DNA from 3 places in the Streptomyces sp. NPDC006197 genome. Region 3 is predicted to be linked to each of the others. Evidence: predicted binding sites of a transcription regulator. Region 3 holds the regulator's gene; each other region holds the start of a gene.
What was found. The regulator HrcA, encoded in region 3, represses chaperone genes, less so after heat shock. The targets are predictions, from matches to a motif close to TTNGCACTCNGNNNNNCNGAGTGCNAA.
Positions count from the first base shown of each region.

Region 1: a site for HrcA is predicted at 2,242-2,268, ahead of groL (chaperonin GroEL). Genes of this name have one in related genera too.
Region 2: a site for HrcA is predicted at 2,021-2,047, ahead of groES (co-chaperone GroES). Genes of this name have one in related genera too.

Region 1 covers NZ_JBEXSZ010000068.1:27,150-33,518, reverse strand. Annotated here, with positions in the region: gene thrC (threonine synthase) at 1-1,213, shown strand, start outside; gene ABZ318_RS21725 (MoaD/ThiS family protein) at 1,228-1,506, shown strand; gene ABZ318_RS21720 (cold-shock protein) at 1,896-2,099, shown strand; gene groL (chaperonin GroEL) at 2,435-4,063, shown strand; gene ABZ318_RS21710 (SRPBCC domain-containing protein) at 4,189-4,662, shown strand; gene ABZ318_RS21705 (class I SAM-dependent methyltransferase) at 4,676-5,413, opposite strand; gene ABZ318_RS21700 (FG-GAP-like repeat-containing protein) at 5,770-6,369, shown strand, end outside.
Region 2 covers NZ_JBEXSZ010000017.1:27,088-33,456, forward strand. Annotated here, with positions in the region: gene groL (chaperonin GroEL) at 1-1,493, opposite strand, end outside; gene groES (co-chaperone GroES) at 1,613-1,921, opposite strand; gene ABZ318_RS07925 (hypothetical protein) at 2,068-2,352, opposite strand; gene ABZ318_RS07930 (polysaccharide deacetylase family protein) at 2,349-3,269, opposite strand; gene ABZ318_RS07935 (class I SAM-dependent methyltransferase) at 3,400-4,590, shown strand; gene ABZ318_RS07940 (hypothetical protein) at 4,529-5,194, opposite strand; gene ABZ318_RS07945 (polysaccharide deacetylase family protein) at 5,243-6,091, opposite strand; gene ABZ318_RS07950 (hypothetical protein) at 6,149-6,369, opposite strand, start outside.
Region 3 covers NZ_JBEXSZ010000091.1:7,060-13,428, reverse strand. Annotated here, with positions in the region: gene hemW (radical SAM family heme chaperone HemW) at 1-21, shown strand, start outside; gene ABZ318_RS25530 (DUF3097 domain-containing protein) at 336-1,142, opposite strand; gene ABZ318_RS25525 (MBL fold metallo-hydrolase) at 1,243-1,971, opposite strand; gene hrcA (heat-inducible transcriptional repressor HrcA) at 2,120-3,139, shown strand; gene dnaJ (molecular chaperone DnaJ) at 3,140-4,279, shown strand; gene ABZ318_RS25510 (nitronate monooxygenase) at 4,365-5,456, shown strand; gene ABZ318_RS25505 (16S rRNA (uracil(1498)-N(3))-methyltransferase) at 5,453-6,199, shown strand.

The DNA.
Region 1 (6,369 bases), on a different contig from region 3:
CGGTGAGGTCTTCCCGCTCGGCCCGATCTTCGCCTGCGAACTCTGTTTCGGACCGCTCGAAGTCGCGTACGAGCTTCCCACCGGCGACCCCGAGGCGCTGCGCAAGCAGATCGAGGCCGGCCCCGCCAACATCTGGCGCTACGCCCCGCTGCTGCCCGTCCCCGCCGACGTCGCCGAGAAGCCGAACCTGAACCCCGGCTGGACCAAGCTCGTCCAGGCCGACAACCTCGCCCGCGAGATCGGCGTCGCCCCCGGCAAGCTCTTCGTCAAGGACGACTCCGGCAACCCGACCCACTCCTTCAAGGACCGGGTCGTCGCCCAGGCCCTCGAAGCCGCCCGCGCCTTCGGCTTCACCACCCTCTCCTGCTCCTCCACCGGCAACCTGGCCGGCGCCGTCGGCGCCGCCGCCGCCCGCGCCGGCTTCCGCTCCTGCGTGTTCATCCCGCACGACCTGGAGCAGGGCAAGGTCGTCATGGCCGGTGTCTACGGCGGTGACCTCGTCGCCATCGAGGGCAACTACGACGACGTCAACCGCTTCTGCTCGGAGCTCATCGGCGACCCGCTCGGCGAGGGCTGGGGCTTCGTGAACGTCAACCTCCGCCCGTACTACGGCGAGGGCTCCAAGACGCTCGCGTACGAGATCTGCGAGCAGCTCGGCTGGGTCATCCCCGACCAGCTCGTCATCCCGATCGCCTCCGGCTCCCAGCTCACGAAGATCGACAAGGGTCTGCAGGAGCTCATCAAGCTGGGCCTCGTCGAGGACAAGCCGTACAAGATCTTCGGCGCCCAGGCCGAGGGCTGCTCCCCGGTCTCCGCCGCCTTCAAGGCCGGCCACGACGTCGTCCGGCCGCAGAAGCCGAACACCATCGCCAAGTCGCTCGCCATCGGCAACCCGGCCGACGGCCCCTACGTCCTCGACATCGCCCGCCGGACCGGCGGCGCCGTGGAGGACGTGAACGACGAGCAGGTCGTGGACGCGATCAAGCTCCTCGCGCAGACCGAGGGCATCTTCGCGGAGACCGCGGGCGGCGTGACCGTCGGCGTGACGAAGAAGCTCGTCGAGGCGGGTCTGATCGACCCGGACCTCACCACCGTCGTCCTCAACACCGGCGACGGACTCAAGACCCTGGACGCGGTGGCCGACACCTCTCAGGCGACCGCCACCATCCGCCCGAGCCTGGACGCGTTCCGCGACGCCGGCCTGGCGCTCTGAAAGGTTACGAACACATGGCCGTGAACGTCCGCATCCCCACCATCCTCCGCACCTACACGGGCGGCCAGGCCGAGGTCCAGGCCGAGGGCGCGACCCTCGCCGAGGTCATCGCCGACCTGGAGAAGAACCACACGGGCATCGCCGCCCGCGTCCTGGACGACCAGGGCAAGCTGCGCCGCTTCGTCAACGTCTACGTGAACGACGACGACGTGCGCTTCGAGCAGGGCCTGGAGACGGCCACCCCGGCCGGCGCGGGCGTCTCGATCATCCCGGCCGTCGCCGGAGGCTGCTGAGCCTTACCAGTCAGTACGAATTGCCCCTTCCGCGCGATAAGCGGAAGGGGCAATTCTGCATGGTTGAGCGCGGTAGAGTTGGGGAAGTCCCCTCCGCTGCTCATGCCAGACGCATATGAGAATGCGTCTCCGCGCGACAAGAAGCAGCCAAAGTGCGTGCGCGTTGTGTACCTTCTGCACGCTTTGCCGGGCCCGACTTGCCCCGTGATCCAGGGGATTCTCCCCAATTCCCCTTTCCGCCATGCCCAGAATTCTCGGTCGAATGGCCTGTTGCAGAGGGCAGTTGGGCAGATACATTCAGCCGCGGTCGACGCGTTCCGGCGCAGAGGTCTGACCCGGGTCCGCGAAGTGCGGGTCCCGCGCAAGGGCCAGTAATAGGGGAGTTAGGCATGGCTCAGGGCACCGTCAAGTGGTTCAACGCGGAGAAGGGCTACGGCTTCATCGCGGTAGACGGTGGTGCGGATGTTTTCGTCCACTACAGCGCGATCCAGATGGATGGCTACCGCAGCCTCGAAGAGGGCCAGCGGGTCGAGTTCGAGATCTCGCAGGGCCAGAAGGGTCCGCAGGCGGACATGGTCAAGCTCGCCGTCTGAGCGCGGCGCGATCGGCCACCGACGCAACGCCGTCGAGGGGTCCGCATCCCTGAGGGGATGCGGACCCCTCGCGCGTTCCCGGCCCTCCCTCGGTCCACCTCTGGATCCACCCCCTGATCCACCTCCCGAAACTCGAGAGTCGCTTGCACTCTCATAGGGCGAGTGCTAATCATTGGCGTTAGCACTCGGAAGGTGAGAGTGCTACGAGGATCGGGCAGACGAGGCCGCCGGCCGGGTGGGGCAAGGAACCACGCGGAGTCGCGGAGGCCGTCCGTCGCGGGCGTCGGCGCGGTCCTGGAGCGTTATCCACCCCATGTCCGGGAGGACCACTTCACATGGCCAAGATCATCGCGTTCGACGAGGAGGCCCGGCGCGGTCTCGAGCGCGGCATGAACCAGCTCGCTGACGCCGTCAAGGTCACCCTCGGCCCCAAGGGCCGCAACGTCGTCCTCGAGAAGAAGTGGGGTGCCCCCACGATCACCAACGATGGTGTCTCCATCGCCAAGGAGATCGAGCTCGAGGACCCGTACGAGAAGATCGGCGCCGAGCTGGTCAAGGAAGTCGCCAAGAAGACGGACGACGTCGCCGGCGACGGTACGACCACCGCCACCGTCCTCGCCCAGGCGCTCGTCCGCGAGGGCCTCCGCAACGTCGCCGCCGGTGCCAACCCGATGGCCCTCAAGCGCGGCATCGAGAAGGCCGTCGAGGCCGTCTCCGGCGCCCTGCTCGAGCAGGCGAAGGATGTCGAGACCAAGGAGCAGATCGCTTCCACGGCCTCCATCTCCGCCGCCGACACCCAGATCGGCGAGCTCATCGCCGAGGCGATGGACAAGGTCGGCAAGGAAGGCGTCATCACCGTCGAGGAGTCCCAGACCTTCGGTCTGGAGCTGGAGCTCACCGAGGGCATGCGCTTCGACAAGGGCTACATCTCGGCGTACTTCGCCACCGACATGGAGCGCATGGAGGCGTCGCTCGACGACCCCTACCTCCTGATCGTCAACTCCAAGATCTCCTCCGTGAAGGACCTGCTCCCGCTCCTGGAGAAGGTCATGCAGTCGGGCAAGCCGCTGCTGATCATCGCCGAGGACGTCGAGGGCGAGGCCCTGTCGACCCTGGTCGTCAACAAGATCCGCGGCACCTTCAAGTCCGTCGCCGTCAAGGCCCCGGGCTTCGGCGACCGCCGCAAGGCGATGCTGAACGACATCGCCATCCTCACGGGCGGCACGGTCATCTCCGAGGAGGTCGGCCTCAAGCTCGAGAACGCCGGCCTGGACCTGCTGGGCCGCGCCCGCAAGGTCGTCATCACCAAGGACGAGACCACCATCGTCGACGGTGCCGGTGACAGCGACCAGGTCGCCGGTCGCGTGAACCAGATCCGCGCCGAGATCGAGAACTCCGACTCGGACTACGACCGCGAGAAGCTCCAGGAGCGCCTTGCGAAGCTGGCCGGCGGCGTGGCCGTCATCAAGGCCGGTGCCGCGACCGAGGTCGAGCTCAAGGAGCGCAAGCACCGCATCGAGGACGCCGTTCGCAACGCGAAGGCGGCCGTCGAGGAGGGCATCGTCGCCGGCGGTGGCGTGGCCCTGCTCCAGGCGTCGAACGTCTTCGAGAAGCTCGAGGCCGACCTGTCGGGCGACGAGGCCACGGGTGCGAACATCGTGAAGCTGGCCCTCGAGGCCCCGCTGAAGCAGATCGCCGTCAACGCCGGCCTCGAGGGCGGCGTCGTGGCGGAGAAGGTCCGCAACCTGCCCGTCGGCCACGGCCTGAACGCCGCGACCAACGAGTACGTCGACCTCATCGCCGAGGGCATCATCGACCCGGCCAAGGTCACGCGCTCCGCGCTGCAGAACGCCGCGTCGATCGCCGCGCTGTTCCTCACCACCGAGGCCGTCATCGCCGACAAGCCGGAGAAGGCCGCCGCGCCGGCCGGCGGCGGCATGCCGGGCGGTGACATGGACTTCTGATCCTGACGGATCGGCAGTCCATCGCTGAACGCGAACGAGGGCGGCACCCCCTGGTGGGGGTGCCGCCCTCGGGCGTTCGGCGGATGCTGGAAGGGGCGGGACTCCCCCGGGAAGGGATCGGAACCATGGTCACCCTCCTCACGACGCCGGCCGATCGCGAACTGGTCGTCACCCGCACGTTCGACGCCCCGCCGGCCCGCGTCTGGGAGGCCTGGACCCGGCCCGAGCACGTACGGGAGTGGTACGGGGGAGCCGGGCTGACCACGTCCGTCGTCGACATCGACCTGCGGGTGGGCGGCGCCTGGCGCTGGGGCCAGACCGGGCCGGGCGGTCAGGAGATCGTCTTCTCCGGCACGTACGAGGACGTCGTCCCGGCGGAGCGGCTCGACTACACGGAGGTCTTCGAGCAGATGCCGGACGCCGGGCACGTCCGCGTGACCCTCACCTTCGACGCGACCCCCGACGGCGGCACGGCCCTGACCAGCACCTCCTTCTGGCCCTCGAACGAGATCCGGGACCAGGCGCTGGCGGCGGGCATGGAGGCGGGGGTGAGGGAGCAGTACGACCGGCTGGCGGAGCACCTGGAGGGGATGCGGTGAGCCCCCGGCGGGGTCAGCGCCGGAAGAGGGCCGTCCAGAGGAAGGACTCGCCGAAGACCGGGGAGTCGGCGGTCTGCGCGTGCATGCGGCGCAGCTCGATCTCCGTGAGGTGGGCGAAGATCGCGCGGAGCGAGGTGTCGGTGTAGGCGAGTCCGCCCTCCAGGCGGCCCTTCCGGTAGAACTCGGCGTCCGGGAGCTCGGAGCCCATGCCGCCCTCGCCGGCCGCGAACGCGGTGAGCGCGAAGTGGCCGCCGGGGGCGAGGACGCGGTCGAGGAGGGCGAGGTAGGTGACGCGGCGGTGCGGGGGCAGGTGGTGGAAGCAGCCGGAGTCGTAGACGAGGTCGTACGGCCCGTCGAGGGGCGCGGTGAAGGCGTCGCCGCACAGGAACCGGACGTTCTCGGCGCCCGTCTCGGCGGCCCGTTCCTCCGCCCAGGCGATCGCGGTGGGCGAGAGGTCGACCGCGGTCACGTCGAAGCCGCCCGAGGCGAGGTGGAGGGCGTTCCGGCCGGGCCCGCAGCCGAGGTCGAGCACCCGGCCGCCGGCCGGGAGCAGGCCCTGCTCGACGTACGCCACGAGGTTCTCGTCGGGCTTGGCGACGAAGAACGGCACGGGCTTGTCCCGGTCCGCGTAGAAACCGTCCCACCACTCGGCCCCGCCCTCCGTCCAGCGGTCGGCGCCGGGCGAGAACAGGCCGTCGAGCAGGGTGAGGACGTCGTCGACGGTGCGGATGGTGCGGTCGGTCTGGCTCATGTGGATCTCCCCTCCGAGTCCCCCAAGAATACGGGGAGTTGGGGTAAAAGCCCAGGTCGGAGGTGGTGTGGAGACCCGGCAGGCGGGGCCTGGGTGGCCTCGTGGGCGGATGCCGGGGGTGGGGGAGGGGAGGGGGTCGCCGGTGGTCGGGCGGGGGCCTCCAGGGCCGGGAAAGGGCCGTTCTCGGTCATCGCCGGGAGGGTTTTCCGGTCGGGCGCCGGAGGGGGAGTTGAACGGGTTCGAAAAATATTCTGCGGGTGCTCCGGCCTCTGCTAGTGTCTGGCTGCTCGCGGGGGACGAGAGGCGGGACCACAGGCCCCTCCCCCGCGCCGTATTCCCTGGGGAGGGACTTCCACGTGATCAACCCGTCGGATCGACGTCGGCGCCGCCGTGCGCTCGGCCGCATCGCCCTCACCGTCACCCTCGCGGTGACGGCGGGGGTCGGCACCACCGTGGGGGCGGTGGCCGACACTCCCGGCGCGACGGCCGGCGAGGCCGTCGTCGTCAGTCCGGGCGCGCGCTTCGTACCCCGCGCCACCATCGTCCTGAACGCCGGCGAGACCGGCTTCCTCACCGCGCAGGAGGGCGACGACCGGCTCCGCTGGATCGACTACGCGACCGGCGCGGCGACCGTCCTCGAGCACCGCCTGCCGAAGCCGCTGGCGTACGACGTCGACGACTTCCGATTCGCCGAGTACCCGGCCGGCTTCGGACACGGCTCCGACACCGTGGCCATCTACTCGGAGAGCCCGACCCCGCACGTGACGCTCCAGCAGCGGGCCGGCTACGGGGAGACGGTCACGGTCCCGATCCCCGACGGGCAGACGTACGTCGCGACGTACGGAAACACCGTCATCACCCGCACCGGCACCGAGGGCGCCGTCACCGGCCTGAACCTCCTGCGCCCGACCGACGGCGGCGTGCAGGCCCAGCGGGTGGAGGACCTGCCCGAGGAC
Region 2 (6,369 bases), on a different contig from region 3:
TTCACCGGGTCGATGACGCCGGCCTTGACCAGGTCGCCGTACTCGCCGGTCGCGGCGTTGAAGCCGTTGCCCTTCTCCAGCTCCGCCACCTTCGAGGTGATGACGTAGCCCTCGAGGCCGGCGTTCTCGGCGATCCAGCGCAGCGGCTCGACGGCGGCGCGGCGGACGACGGCGACACCGGTGGCCTCGTCGCCGGTCTTGTCGAGGTTGCCCTCGAGGACCTTGACGGCGTGGACGAGCGCGGAGCCACCACCGGAGACGATGCCCTCCTCGACCGCGGCGCGGGTCGCGGAGATGGCGTCCTCCAGACGGTGCTTCTTCTCCTTCAGCTCCACCTCGGTGGCGGCGCCGACCTTGATCACGCAGACGCCGCCGGCGAGCTTCGCGAGGCGCTCCTGGAGCTTCTCGCGGTCCCAGTCGGAGTCCGTGGACTCGATCTCGGCCTTGATCTGGTTGACGCGGCCCGCGACGTCCTCGGAGTTGCCGCCACCGTCGACGATGGTGGTGTCGTCCTTGGTGATGGTCACGCGGCGGGCGGTGCCCAGCACGTCGAGACCGGCCTGGTCGAGCTTGAGGCCGACCTCCTCGGCGATGACGGTGGCACCGGTGAGGGTGGCCATGTCGCCGAGCATCGCCTTGCGGCGGTCACCGAAGCCGGGGGCCTTGACGGCCACGGCGTTGAAGGTGCCACGGATCTTGTTGACGACGAGGGTGGAGAGGGCCTCGCCCTCGACGTCCTCGGCGATGATCAGGAGCGGCTTGCTGGCGCCGGCCTGGATGACCTTCTCCAGGATGGGCAGCAGGTCCTGGATCGAGGAGATCTTGCCCTGGTGGATCAGGATGTACGGGTCGTCGAGGACGGCCTCCATGCGCTCCTGGTCGGTCACCATGTAGGGGGACAGGTAGCCCTTGTCGAAGGCCATGCCCTCGGTGAAGTCGAGCTCCAGGCCGAAGGTGTTGGACTCCTCGACGGTGATGACACCGTCCTTGCCGACCTTGTCCATCGCCTCGGCGATGAGCTCGCCGACCTGCTGGTCCTGCGCGGAGAGCGCGGCGACGGCGGCGATGTCGGACTTGTCGTCGATCGGGCGCGCGGTGGCCAGGAGCTCCTCGGAGACGGCCTTGACGGCGGCGTCGATGCCCTTCTTCAGGGCGGCCGGGGAGGCGCCGGCGGCGACGTTGCGCAGACCCTCGCGGACCAGGGCCTGGGCGAGCACGGTGGCGGTGGTGGTGCCGTCACCCGCGATGTCGTTGGTCTTGGTCGCCACCTCCTTCACGAGCTGGGCGCCGAGGTTCTCGTACGGGTCCTCGATCTCGACCTCGCGGGCGATCGTGACACCGTCGTTGGTGATGGTGGGGGCGCCGAACTTCTTGTCGATGACGACGTTGCGGCCCTTGGGGCCGATCGTCACCTTCACCGTGTCGGCAAGCTTGTTGACGCCGCGCTCAAGGGCGCGACGGGCGTCCTCGTCGAACTTCAGGATCTTCGCCATGGGAGCGGTTCAGCCCTCTCGGAATCGGGTGGAACGAACCGCGCCCCGGGGCGCCTGGGAAAGGGGCCTCGGGGCGCAGCTCAAAGCATCTGCTTCAGGTACTTCGGTACTTCGGAGAATTACTTCTCGACGATCGCGAGCACGTCGCGAGCCGAGAGGACGAGGTACTCCTCGCCGCTGTACTTCACCTCGGTGCCGCCGTACTTGCTGTACAGCACGATGTCGCCGGTCTTGACGTCGAGCGGCAGACGCTCGCCGTTCTCGAAGCGGCCCGGGCCCACGGCCAGGACGACGCCCTCCTGGGGCTTCTCCTTGGCGGTGTCCGGAATGACCAGGCCAGAGGCGGTGGTCTGCTCGGCGTCGAGCGGCTGGACCACAATGCGGTCCTCGAGCGGCTTGATGGCAACCTTGGAGCTGGTGGTCGTCACGATCCGACCTCCCCCTTCGGAGATCTCACGGGGTTAACTGTCTGAGGTGGCGACCAGGTGGATCCGTCGTCGCGGGTGCCGGACCTGCCCGTCGCTGTGTTGGCACTCTCCAGTGGGGAGTGCCAGAGCCGAGACTATGACCGCGATTAGCACTCGGTCAAGCGGAGTGCCAATTCATCGTCCCGTGGCGTGACCGTACGGGGCGCCCGGGCCCCTTCGCAGCGCTTCGCGTCCACCGCCGCCCGTACGTGCTGGACCGGCGAGGGGCGGGGACGCACCTGCTCCGCCGCCTTCCGGCCGAGCCGCTCGATCGGGTCGACCGAGGAGGCGCAGGCCGGGAGGGCGAGGAGCGCGCCCGTCACGGCGAGGGCGGCGACCCACCTCGTACGCGGCCTCCTCGTACGCGGCCCCTTCGTACGTGGTCCTCTCATACGTAGTCCTCGAGTTTCGCCACCGCGTACCCCTTGGACGTGATCACGTTCATCACACGGCGGATCATGTCCGGCATGGTGCCCTTCCAGTCCTCCTTGCCGCGGAAATGGGTGAGCACGATGTCGCCGGGGTGCAGGTCCCGGTCCCACTCGCGCCACTCCATGTGGTCGGGGAAGGCCTCGGCGGCCCAGAGCGGGACGGCCTTGACGCCGCAGCTCTTCGCGGCGCGCAGGGTGTCCTCGTTGTAGTTGCCGTACGGCGGGCGGAAGAGCGGGGGCCGCTTGCCGAACCGCTTCTCCATGACGTCCTGCATGCCGCAGATCTCGTGCTTCTGCTCGCCGTACGAGAGTGCGGGCAGGTAGCGGTGGTGGAGGGTGTGGTTGTGCAGGGAGACGCCGGACTCCTGCGACTTCTGCATCTTCGCGAAGTAGCCGTAGTCGTCCTTGACGACGTAGTCGCTGAGGAAGGCGCTGTAGGGGATCCGCAGCTCCTTCATCATCGTGAGCAGCCGGGGGTCCTTCTCCGCGCCGTCGTCGATCGTCAGGAAGACGACCTTCTGCTTGGTCGGCACGGTGGTGAAGACGGGCGGCAGCCCCTCTCCGTCCGTCTCGAAGCCCTTGCGGGTGGTGATCTTCGGCTTGACGGCGGGCGGGGCGGGCGCTTCGAGCGGGGGTTTGGCGAGGCCCCACTTCTTGGCGGCGAGCACGCGGGCGGCGCGCCGCGCGCGGACCCTCTCGACGTACGCGTTGAGGGCGCCGGCGACCGGGCCCCGCTGTCCGGCGGCGGCGGGGGCGGGTGCGGGTGCGCCGCGCTCGGGTTCGGCACTGCCGGAGCAGGCCGTGGCGGCGGAGGCGAGGGCGGCCACGGCGAGCGCCGCCCCGAGCGTCCGGCGGGAGCGGTGCACACCCTTTGCCATCATCTGATCCTTTTGTCGTACGAGCTGCATGGCGCCGCATCCTGTCAGCGCGGGGCCCCTTCCGAGCCACGACACCGCCGTACCGCACCCACCGTCCCCCGGGCGGCCCACAGGCGCCCTGGGGCGCAGAATGGGGCGGGTGACCGACCTCGCCTCCTTCGCCGCCCTGCTCACCCCCGAGGGGCAGACGCTCCTCGCCGCCCTGCGCGACTACGACCCCGCCCAGGAGCTGGCGGTCGCCTCCCGGCTGCGCCGCGACCACCCCGCCGAACTCGTCACCGCGGCCCTCGGCCAGGCGCGGCTGCGGCAGCGGGCGGTGGCGAAGTTCGGCGCCGAGGACGCGTACCGGATGTACTTCACGCCCAACGGCGTCGAGCAGTCGACCCGCGCCTCGGTCGGCACGTACCGGGCGGCCCGGCTCAAGGCGCTCGGCGTCCGCGGCGTCGCGGACCTCTGCTCCGGGATCGGCGGCGACGCGATCGCCCTGGCCCGCGCCGGGATCTCCGTCCTCGCCGTCGACCGGGACCCGCTGACCGCCGAGGCGGTCCGGGCCAACGCGGCGGCGCTCGGCCTCGCGGAGCTGATCGAGGTGCGGTGCGCGGACGTGACCGAGATCGACACGAGCCCGTACGACGCGGTCTTCGTCGACCCGGCGCGGCGCGGCGGCCGGGGCAGGATCTTCGACCCCGAGGCGTACTCCCCGCCGCTCTCCTGGGCGATCGACGCGGCCCGCCGGGCGCCGCACGCCGCCCTGAAGGTGGCGCCGGGCATCCCGCACGAGGCGGTCCCCGAGGAGGCCGAGGCCGAGTGGATCTCGGACGGCGGGGACGTGAAGGAGGCCGTGCTCTGGTTCGGCACGGAGCCGGGCGCCCGCCGGGCCACGCTGCTGCCCTCCGGCGCCGGGCTCACCGGCCGGGGGCTGCCCGATCCGGCGGTCCGCCCGGTCGGCCGCTATCTGTACGAGCCGGACGGCGCCGTGATCCGCGCGCATCTCGTCGCCGAGGTGGCCCAGGAGCTGGACGGCGGCCTGATCGACGAGACGATCGCGTACGTGACGGCGGACGCGCTCGTCCCCACCCCGTACGCCGCCGCGTACGAGATCACCGACGAACTCCCCTTCAACCTGAAGAAGTTGAAGGCCCTGCTGCGGGAGCGCGAAGTCGGCACCCTCACCGTGAAGAAGCGCGGTTCGGCGGTCGAACCCGAGGAGATCCGCCGCAAGGTGAAGCCGAAGGGCCCCCACGCGGCGACGGTGCTGCTCACTCGGGTCGCGGGAGCCCCGACGATGCTGATCGGCCGGCCCGCGGGCGGTGGGCGGTGAGCCGCACCGCGAAGCGGTAGTGGCCGACGGCCTTCGCCAGGCCGGTCAGCCCCGTGACCCAGAGGATCAGGGCGACGCCCATGCCGTACGCGACCAGGCCGTAACCGTCGTCGCGGGTGGCGGCCGCCGGGACGGCGAAGCCCAGCCACAGGCCGGTCCCGCACATCGCGGCGGACAGCAGCAGCCAGCAGACGCTGAGGAGGGGAGCGCGCAGCCGGGCGTCCGTCGGGCCGTGCCGGTCGAGGACCGCCCACAGCACGAGGCGCTCACGGACGGTCCGGTCGCGCCGCAGGCTGCGGACGGTCAGCCACACGGCCGGGACGAGGATCCCGATGCCGGGGACCGCCGCGAGGACCCCGAGCATCGTCGTCATCGGGTCGGGGAGCGGCGCGCCGATCTCGATGAGCAGCACGCCGATCAGCGACCAGCCCAGTTCGAGCAGGAGGAACCAGACAAGGAACAGCGCGAGCCGCCCGCCGCCGAGCAGCCGCCTGCCGAGTTCGTCGAGCGCCAGCGCCCGGTCGGCGAGCCGCGCCTCCCGGTCGGGCCAGCTCTGGAGCTCGGCGGGCGGGGGCGGAGGAGGGAGCGGGGTACGCGGGGACATGCCAGCACCCTAAGGCGCGCCTCGCCGAAACGATTGACCCGGTGGGCCTCAGACGTAGTCCTCCAGGCGCGCCACCGTGAACCCCTGCTCCTGGATCTTCCGCAGCAGGGTCGCCGTCATCTCGGTCATCGTCCGGCCCTTGAGCTCGGACGGGCCCCGGAAGTGGGCCAGGATGATGTCGCCGGGGTGCAGCTTCCGGTCGCCGCGCTGGTACTGCATGTTCTTGATCTGCATGGACTCGCGCCACAGCACGATCGCGTCGAGACCGCACTCCCCCGCCGCCGCGCGCGTGGCCTCGTTCCAGTTGCCGTACGGCGGCCGGAAGAGCCGCGGGGTCGTGCCGTACCGCTGCTTCAGCTTCGTCTGCTGGCCGCAGATCTCCCGGCGCTGGGCCTCCGGGGAGAGGGTGCGCAGGTCGGGGTGGGTGAGGGTGTGGTTGGCGAGGCCGTGGCCCTGGGCGACGAGCGGCGCGAAGTACGGGTAGTCGGCGCGGATGGCGGCGTCCGTGAGGAACATCGTGACCGGGACCTTGAGGTCCTTCATCATCCGGACGAACTCGGGGTCCTTCTCGGCCCCGTCGTCGATCGTGATGAAGACGATCTTCTCGTGGGTGGGGATCTCGCTGATGACGGGCACCGGTCCGCCGGCCGCGCGGACCACGGGCTTGGCCGCGGGCGGGGCGGGCGGGGCGGCGAAGGGCTTCAGACCCCATCTCCGGTACGCGGCGGCAGCGGCGGCTCCCGGGGCTTCGGGCGCCTTGCGTCCGGCTTCCCTGGTGGGCGCGGTGGACGGGGAAGCCGTCGGGGCGGGGGCGGCTTCCGGCTTCTCCGTCGTGCAGCCGGTCACCAGGAGGGCGACGGCGGTCAGGGCCGCCCACAGCGCGATCGTCTTCTTCACACGCTGTGGGATGCCCGAAGCGATCGAAAGGTTGCTCTATTTCCGGACGCGTGTCGGCTATTCGATCGATTCGAAGCGCCAGCGGTGGACCGGACGGGTGATCAGTTCCGCGTCCGGCTCCGGCAGTTCGGGCAGCTCCGCGTCGAAGGTCTCCGCCTCCCACCAGGTGAGGACGAGGACCCGGTCCTGCGGGGCCCGGAAGAGCTCCCGGCGGACCGGCTCACGGGCGAGGACCCGGGCCCGTGCCCACTCCAGGAGCTCGGCGCCCCGGCCCTGGG
Region 3 (6,369 bases):
GTGCGGGACCTGGTGGACTGAGGGGCCGTCCGCGGGGCCCGCCCGCGCCTCCTCCGTTGTGGGCAATCGTTCCGCTGGGGCGGAACGGGTGGGCACAACGGACGGCGCCCCTTGCCGGCGCCAGAGGCTCCTGCGCCCTGACCCGCACCGGGTTGTGCGCCGCCGCTGGGGTGCGGGTCCAGGCGCGGAACGCGGAGGCGCCGCTGAGCGCGCCGTCCCGTGTGCCCACCCGTCCCGCCCCAGCGGGACGATTGCCCACACGGGGGGCGGGGAGCACCGCCCCGTCGGGCGCGCCCACACGGGGGGGCAGGGGGCGGGCGATTGCGCCGCGGGGCTTACGGCGCCGTCACGTGGTCGATCAGGTGTTCCACGGCGCCCAGCAGCTCCGGCTCCAGGTCCCGGTAGGAGTGGACGCGCTTGAGGATCGCCTGCCAGACCGCGCCCGTGTTGTCCGAGGGCCAGCCCAGGGCCTGGCAGACGCCCGTCTTCCAGTCCTGGCCCCTGGGGACCCGCGGCCACGCGCGGATGCCCAGGGAGGACGGTTTCACCGCCTCCCAGACGTCGATGTACGGGTGGCCGACGACCAGGACGTCCGGGGAGGTCACCTGCGCGGCGATCCTCGACTCCTTCGAGCCCGGGACCAGGTGGTCCACCAGGACGCCGAGCCGGGCGTCCGGCCCCGGGGCGAACTCCGCGACGATCGCCGGCAGGTCGTCGACGCCCTCCAGGTACTCCACGACCACGCCCTCGATCCGCAGGTCGTCGCCCCAGACCCGCTCCACGAGCTCCGCGTCGTGGCGGCCTTCGACGTAGATCCGGCCCGCCCGTGCCACGCGCGCGCGTGCGCCCGGGACCGCGATCGAGCCGGAGGCCGTACGGGTGGGGCGCACCGGCCCGCCGGACGCCGGGCGGACCAGGGTCACGACCTTGCCCTCCAGGAGGAAGCCGCGCGGTTCCAGCGGGAAGACCCGGTGCTTGCCGAAGCGGTCCTCCAGGGTCACGGTGCCCGCCTCGCAGCGGATCACCGCCCCGCAGAAGCCCGTGGTGACTTCTTCTACGACCAGGTCGGGGTCCGCCGGGACCTCCGGGACGGGCGCCGACTTCTTCCAAGGCGGCGTCAGGTCCGGGTTGTAGCTGCGCATGGGTTCCGTTCCGTCCGGGCGCGGCGGCAGGGGGTCTCCTCCGTGGGCGCGCGGCCGAGACGGCGTCAGGTCCGGGACGCGGCCACGCATTTGGGCGACGTTATGCCACGCCGAAGCGGCGTGCCAGTTCATCGCGCTGCGCCCGGACGAACGCGGCGTCCACCACCGCCCCGTGCCCCGGCACGTACGCCGCCTCCTCGCCGCCCAGGGCGAGCAGCCGGTCCAGGGCGTCCGGCCAGCGGGAAGGGATCGCGTCCGGGCCCGCCTGCGGCTCGCCCGACTCCTCCACCAGGTCGCCGCAGAAGACGATCTCGCGCGGGCCCGGGACGCAGAGCGCCAGGTCGTGGCGCGTGTGGCCGGGGCCCACGTTCGCCAGGAGGACCTGGCGGCCGCCCAGGTCGAGCGTCCACTCGCCCGTGACCACGTGCCGGGGGGCCACCAGGGCGTCCGTCGCCTCCGTCGCCGCCCGCGGATCGACCCCTTGCCGTACGGCGTCCTCGTACAGCTCCTCCCGGGCCCTGGCCCCGCGCATGAGCTCGTCCGAGCCCACCGCGCCGAAGACCTCCGCCCCGGCGAAGGCCGCCGTGCCGAGGACGTGGTCGAAGTGGGGGTGGCTGAGTGCGATGTGCGTCACCTTCCGGCCGCCCGTGAGCGCCGCCACCTGTGCCCGCAGCTCGGCGCCCTCCGCGAGCGAGGACCCCGTGTCGTACAGCAGAACCGCCCGTGTGCCCAGGACCAGCCCCACCGTGGCGTCCCAGCCGGGCAGCCGTCGCCGGCCCACCCCGTCCTGGAGCCGCTCCCATCCGTACGCTTCCCAATCCATCTCCATGGGGCGACGCTAGCCGGTGCGGGCGCCGCCTCCTTGCCAGGAGCGATGCCCGCCGCCGTACACTGACCGGGGGATCGCTGGCACTCGGACAGGGCGAGTGCCAAAAGCGGAGCAACCGGAACGACGACGCCAGCTGGAGGTGCGCACGATGCTCAGCGAACGCAGACTCGAGGTCCTGCGCGCCATCGTCCAGGACTACGTCGGGACGGAGGAGCCGGTCGGCTCCAAGGCGCTCACCGAGCGCCACAAGCTCGGCGTGTCGCCCGCCACCGTCCGCAACGACATGGCGGTCCTGGAGGAGGAGGGGTACATCGCCCAGCCTCACACCAGCGCCGGCCGGATCCCGACCGACAAGGGCTACCGCCTCTTCGTCGACCGGCTCGCCGGCGTCAAGCCGCTGTCGACGCCCGAGCGGCGGGCCATCCACAACTTCCTCGACGGAGCCGTCGACCTCGACGACGTCGTCGGGCGTACGGTGCGACTGCTGGCCCAGCTGACCCGCCAGGTCGCCGTCGTCCAGTACCCCTCGCTGACCCGCTCGACCGTCCGGCACGTGGAGCTGCTCTCGCTGGCACCCGCCCGCCTGATGCTCGTCCTCATCACGGACACCGGCCGGGTCGAGCAGCGCGTCGTCGACTGCCCCGCGCCCTTCGGCGAGACCTCGCTCGCCGACCTGAGGGCCCGGCTCAACAGCCGGGTCGTCGGCCGCCGGTTCGCCGACGTGCCGCAGCTGGTGCAGGACCTCCCGGAGTCCTTCGAGGAGGCCGAGGACCGCGCCACGGTCTCGACCGTGCTCGCGACCCTCCTCGAAACGCTCGTCGAGGAGCACGAGGAGCGGCTGATGATCGGCGGCACCGCCAATCTCGCCCGCTTCGGACACGACTTCCCCCTGATGATCAGGCCCGTCCTGGAAGCCCTGGAGGAGCAGGTCGTGCTCCTCAAGCTGCTCGGCGAGGCCAAGGAATCGGGCATGACCGTACGGATCGGGCACGAGAACGCCCACGAGGGGCTGAGCTCCACGTCCGTCGTCTCGGTCGGCTACGGTTCGGGCGGCGAGGCAGTCGCCAAACTCGGCGTGGTCGGACCGACCCGCATGGACTACCCCGGAACGATGGGAGCGGTACGCGCAGTGGCACGTTACGTCGGACAGATCCTGGCGGAGTCGTAAGTGGCCACGGACTACTACGCCGTACTCGGCGTGCGCCGCGACGCGTCCCAGGACGAGATCAAGAAGGCCTTCCGGAGGCTCGCGCGCGAGCTGCACCCGGACGTCAATCCCGATCCGAAGACGCAGGAACGCTTCAAGGAGATCAACGCCGCCTACGAGGTCCTCTCGGACCCGCAGAAGAAGCAGGTCTACGACCTCGGCGGCGACCCGCTCTCGGCCTCCGGCGGAGGTGGCGCGGGCGGCGGCTTCGGAGCGGGCGGCTTCGGCAACTTCTCCGACATCATGGACGCCTTCTTCGGCACGGCCTCGCAGCGCGGCCCGCGCTCGCGCACCCGCCGCGGCCAGGACGCCATGATCCGCCTGGAGATCGACCTCAACGAGGCGGCCTTCGGCACCACCAAGGACATCCAGGTCGACACGGCCGTCGTCTGCACCACCTGTTCGGGTGAGGGTGCCGCGCCCGGCACCTCCGCGCAGACCTGTGACATGTGCCGCGGCCGCGGCGAGGTCTCCCAGGTCACCCGGTCGTTCCTCGGCCAGGTCATGACCTCCCGCCCCTGCCCGCAGTGCCAGGGCTTCGGCACGGTCGTCCCGACGCCGTGCCCCGAGTGCGCCGGCGACGGCCGCGTGCGGTCCCGCCGCACCCTCACGGTCAAGATCCCGGCCGGTGTCGACAACGGCACCCGCATCCAGCTCGCGGGCGAGGGCGAGGTCGGCCCCGGCGGCGGCCCCGCCGGCGACCTGTACGTCGAGATCCACGAGACCCCGCACGAGGTCTTCCAGCGGCGCGGCGACGACCTGCACTGCACGGTCACCATCCCGATGACGGCGGGCGCGCTCGGCACCAAGGTGCCGCTGCAGACCCTCGACGGCGTCGAGGAGATCGACATCCGCCCGGGCACGCAGTCCGGCCAGTCGATCCCGCTGCACGGGCGCGGCGTCACGCACCTGCGGGGCAACGGCCGGGGCGACCTGATCGTGCACGTCGAGGTGACGACCCCGAACAAGCTCGACGCGGAGCAGGAGCGCCTCCTGCGCGAACTGGCCAAGCTGCGCGGCGAGGAACGCCCCACGGGGCAGTTCCAGCCGGGGCAGCAGGGGTTGTTCTCGCGCTTGAAGGACGCGTTCAACGGGCGGTAAGCCTGTATGTGTGGAAAGGGGCGGTATCCATTCATGGATACCGCCCCTTTCCATGTCCGTCCCCGCGGCATGGCACGATGCCCATATGTCCACCACCGCACTGAACGATCTCTCTCGGTTTCCGATCGTGCAGGCCCCCATGGCGGGTGGCGCCTCCTGTCCCGAGCTCGTCGGGGCCGTCTGCGAGGCCGGGGCGCTCGGCTTCCTCGCCGCCGGGTACAAGACGGCCGGAGGCCTGTACCAGGAGATCAAGCGGGTGCGCGGGCTCACCGCCCGCCCCTTCGGGGTCAACCTCTTCATGCCGCAGGACGGGCGGCCCGCCGACCCCGCCGCCGTCGAGGTCTACCGCCACCAGCTCGCGGGCGAGGCAACCTGGTACGACACCCCGCTCGGCGAGACCGACGACTCCCGCGACGACGCCTACGACGCCAAGCTGGCCATCCTCCTGGAGGACCCGGTCCCCGTCGTCTCCTTCACCTTCGGCTGCCCCGCGAGGGAGACCTTCCACGCCTTCGACCGCGTCGGCACGTACACGATCGTCACCGTCACCTCCGCCGACGAGGCCCTCGCCGCGCAGCGGGCCGGCGCCGACGCCGTCTGCGTCCAGGGCGTCGAGGCCGGCGGCCACCAGGGCACGCACCGCGACGACCCGGCCGACGAAGGCGCCCCCGGCACCGGGCTCCTCACCCTCGTCACCCAGGTCCGGGAGACCGTCGCGCTGCCGATCGTCGCCGCCGGCGGCATCATGCGCGGCGCGCAGATCGCGGCCGTCCTCGCCGCCGGGGCCGACGCCGCCCAGCTCGGCACCGCCTTCCTCGGCTGCCCCGAGTCGGGCGCCCACCCGCTGCACAAGCAGGCCCTGACGGACCCGCTGTTCACCCGGACCGCCCTCACCCGGGCCTTCTCGGGGCGCCCGGCGCGCGGCCTCGTCAACCGCTTCATGCGCGAGCACGGGCCGTACGCCCCCGCCGCCTACCCCGAGGTCCACCACCTCACCGCCCCGCTCCGCAAGGCCGCCGCTGCCGCCGGCGACGCCCAGGGCATGGCCCTGTGGGCCGGCCAGGGCCACCGCCTCGCCCGGGAACTCCCCGCCGGGCAGCTGGTCGAGGTGCTGGCCGCCGAACTCGACACCGCCCTCTCCGACCTTTCCGGGTTCACCCCCAGGAGCGCCTCATGACCGCACCCGTCTTCGTCGTCGACACCGTCCCCGGTGCCGGGAACTTCCTCCTGGACGGGCCCGAGGGGCGGCACGCCGTCTCCGTGAAGCGGCTGCGCGCCGGGGAGGAGCTGGTCCTCGCCGACGGGCGGGGCCGCTGGGCCGAGTGCGTGGTGGTCTCCGCCGAGGGCAGGGACGAGCTCACCGTGCGGGTCGACGAGGTCCACGAGGACCCCGAGGAGGAGCCGCGCATCACGGTCGTCCAGGCCCTTCCCAAGGGCGACCGGGGCGAACTCGCCGTCGAGACCATGACGGAGACCGGCGTGGACGGGATCGTGCCCTGGGCCGCCTCCCGCTGCATCACCCAGTGGAAGGGCGACCGGGGCCTCAAGGCGCTCGCCAAGTGGCGGTCCACCGCGCGCGAGGCCGGCAAGCAGTCGCGCCGGACCCGCTTCCCCGAGGTCGCCGACCTCATGACGACCAAGCAGGTCGCCGCCCTCCTCGCGGGCGCCGACTTCGCGGCCGTCCTGCACGAGGACCGCGACCACCCCAGCGGGACGCTCGCCACCGCCGAACTCCCGGCGAAGGGCTCGATCGTGCTCGTCGTCGGCCCCGAGGGCGGGGTCTCCCCGGACGAGCTCGCCGCCTTCGAGGCCGCCGGGGCGAAGCCGTACCGCCTCGGCCGCAGCGTCCTGCGCACCTCCACGGCCGGTACGGCGGCGACGGCCCTGGTCCTGGGGCGCACGGGCCGCTGGAGCCGGTGACCCGAGTCGGGCGACGTCCGCCCCGTCGTGATGTGACGTGCCGCCCGGCTCCCGGCCCCGGGCGGCCCACGGCCGTCGGGGTGGCGGGCCCAGGCGGTGCCACCGTCCGCCGACGGAAGGAGCACACAGCCGATATTCGCTTGCGCACCGACATCACGCGGGCCAATGTC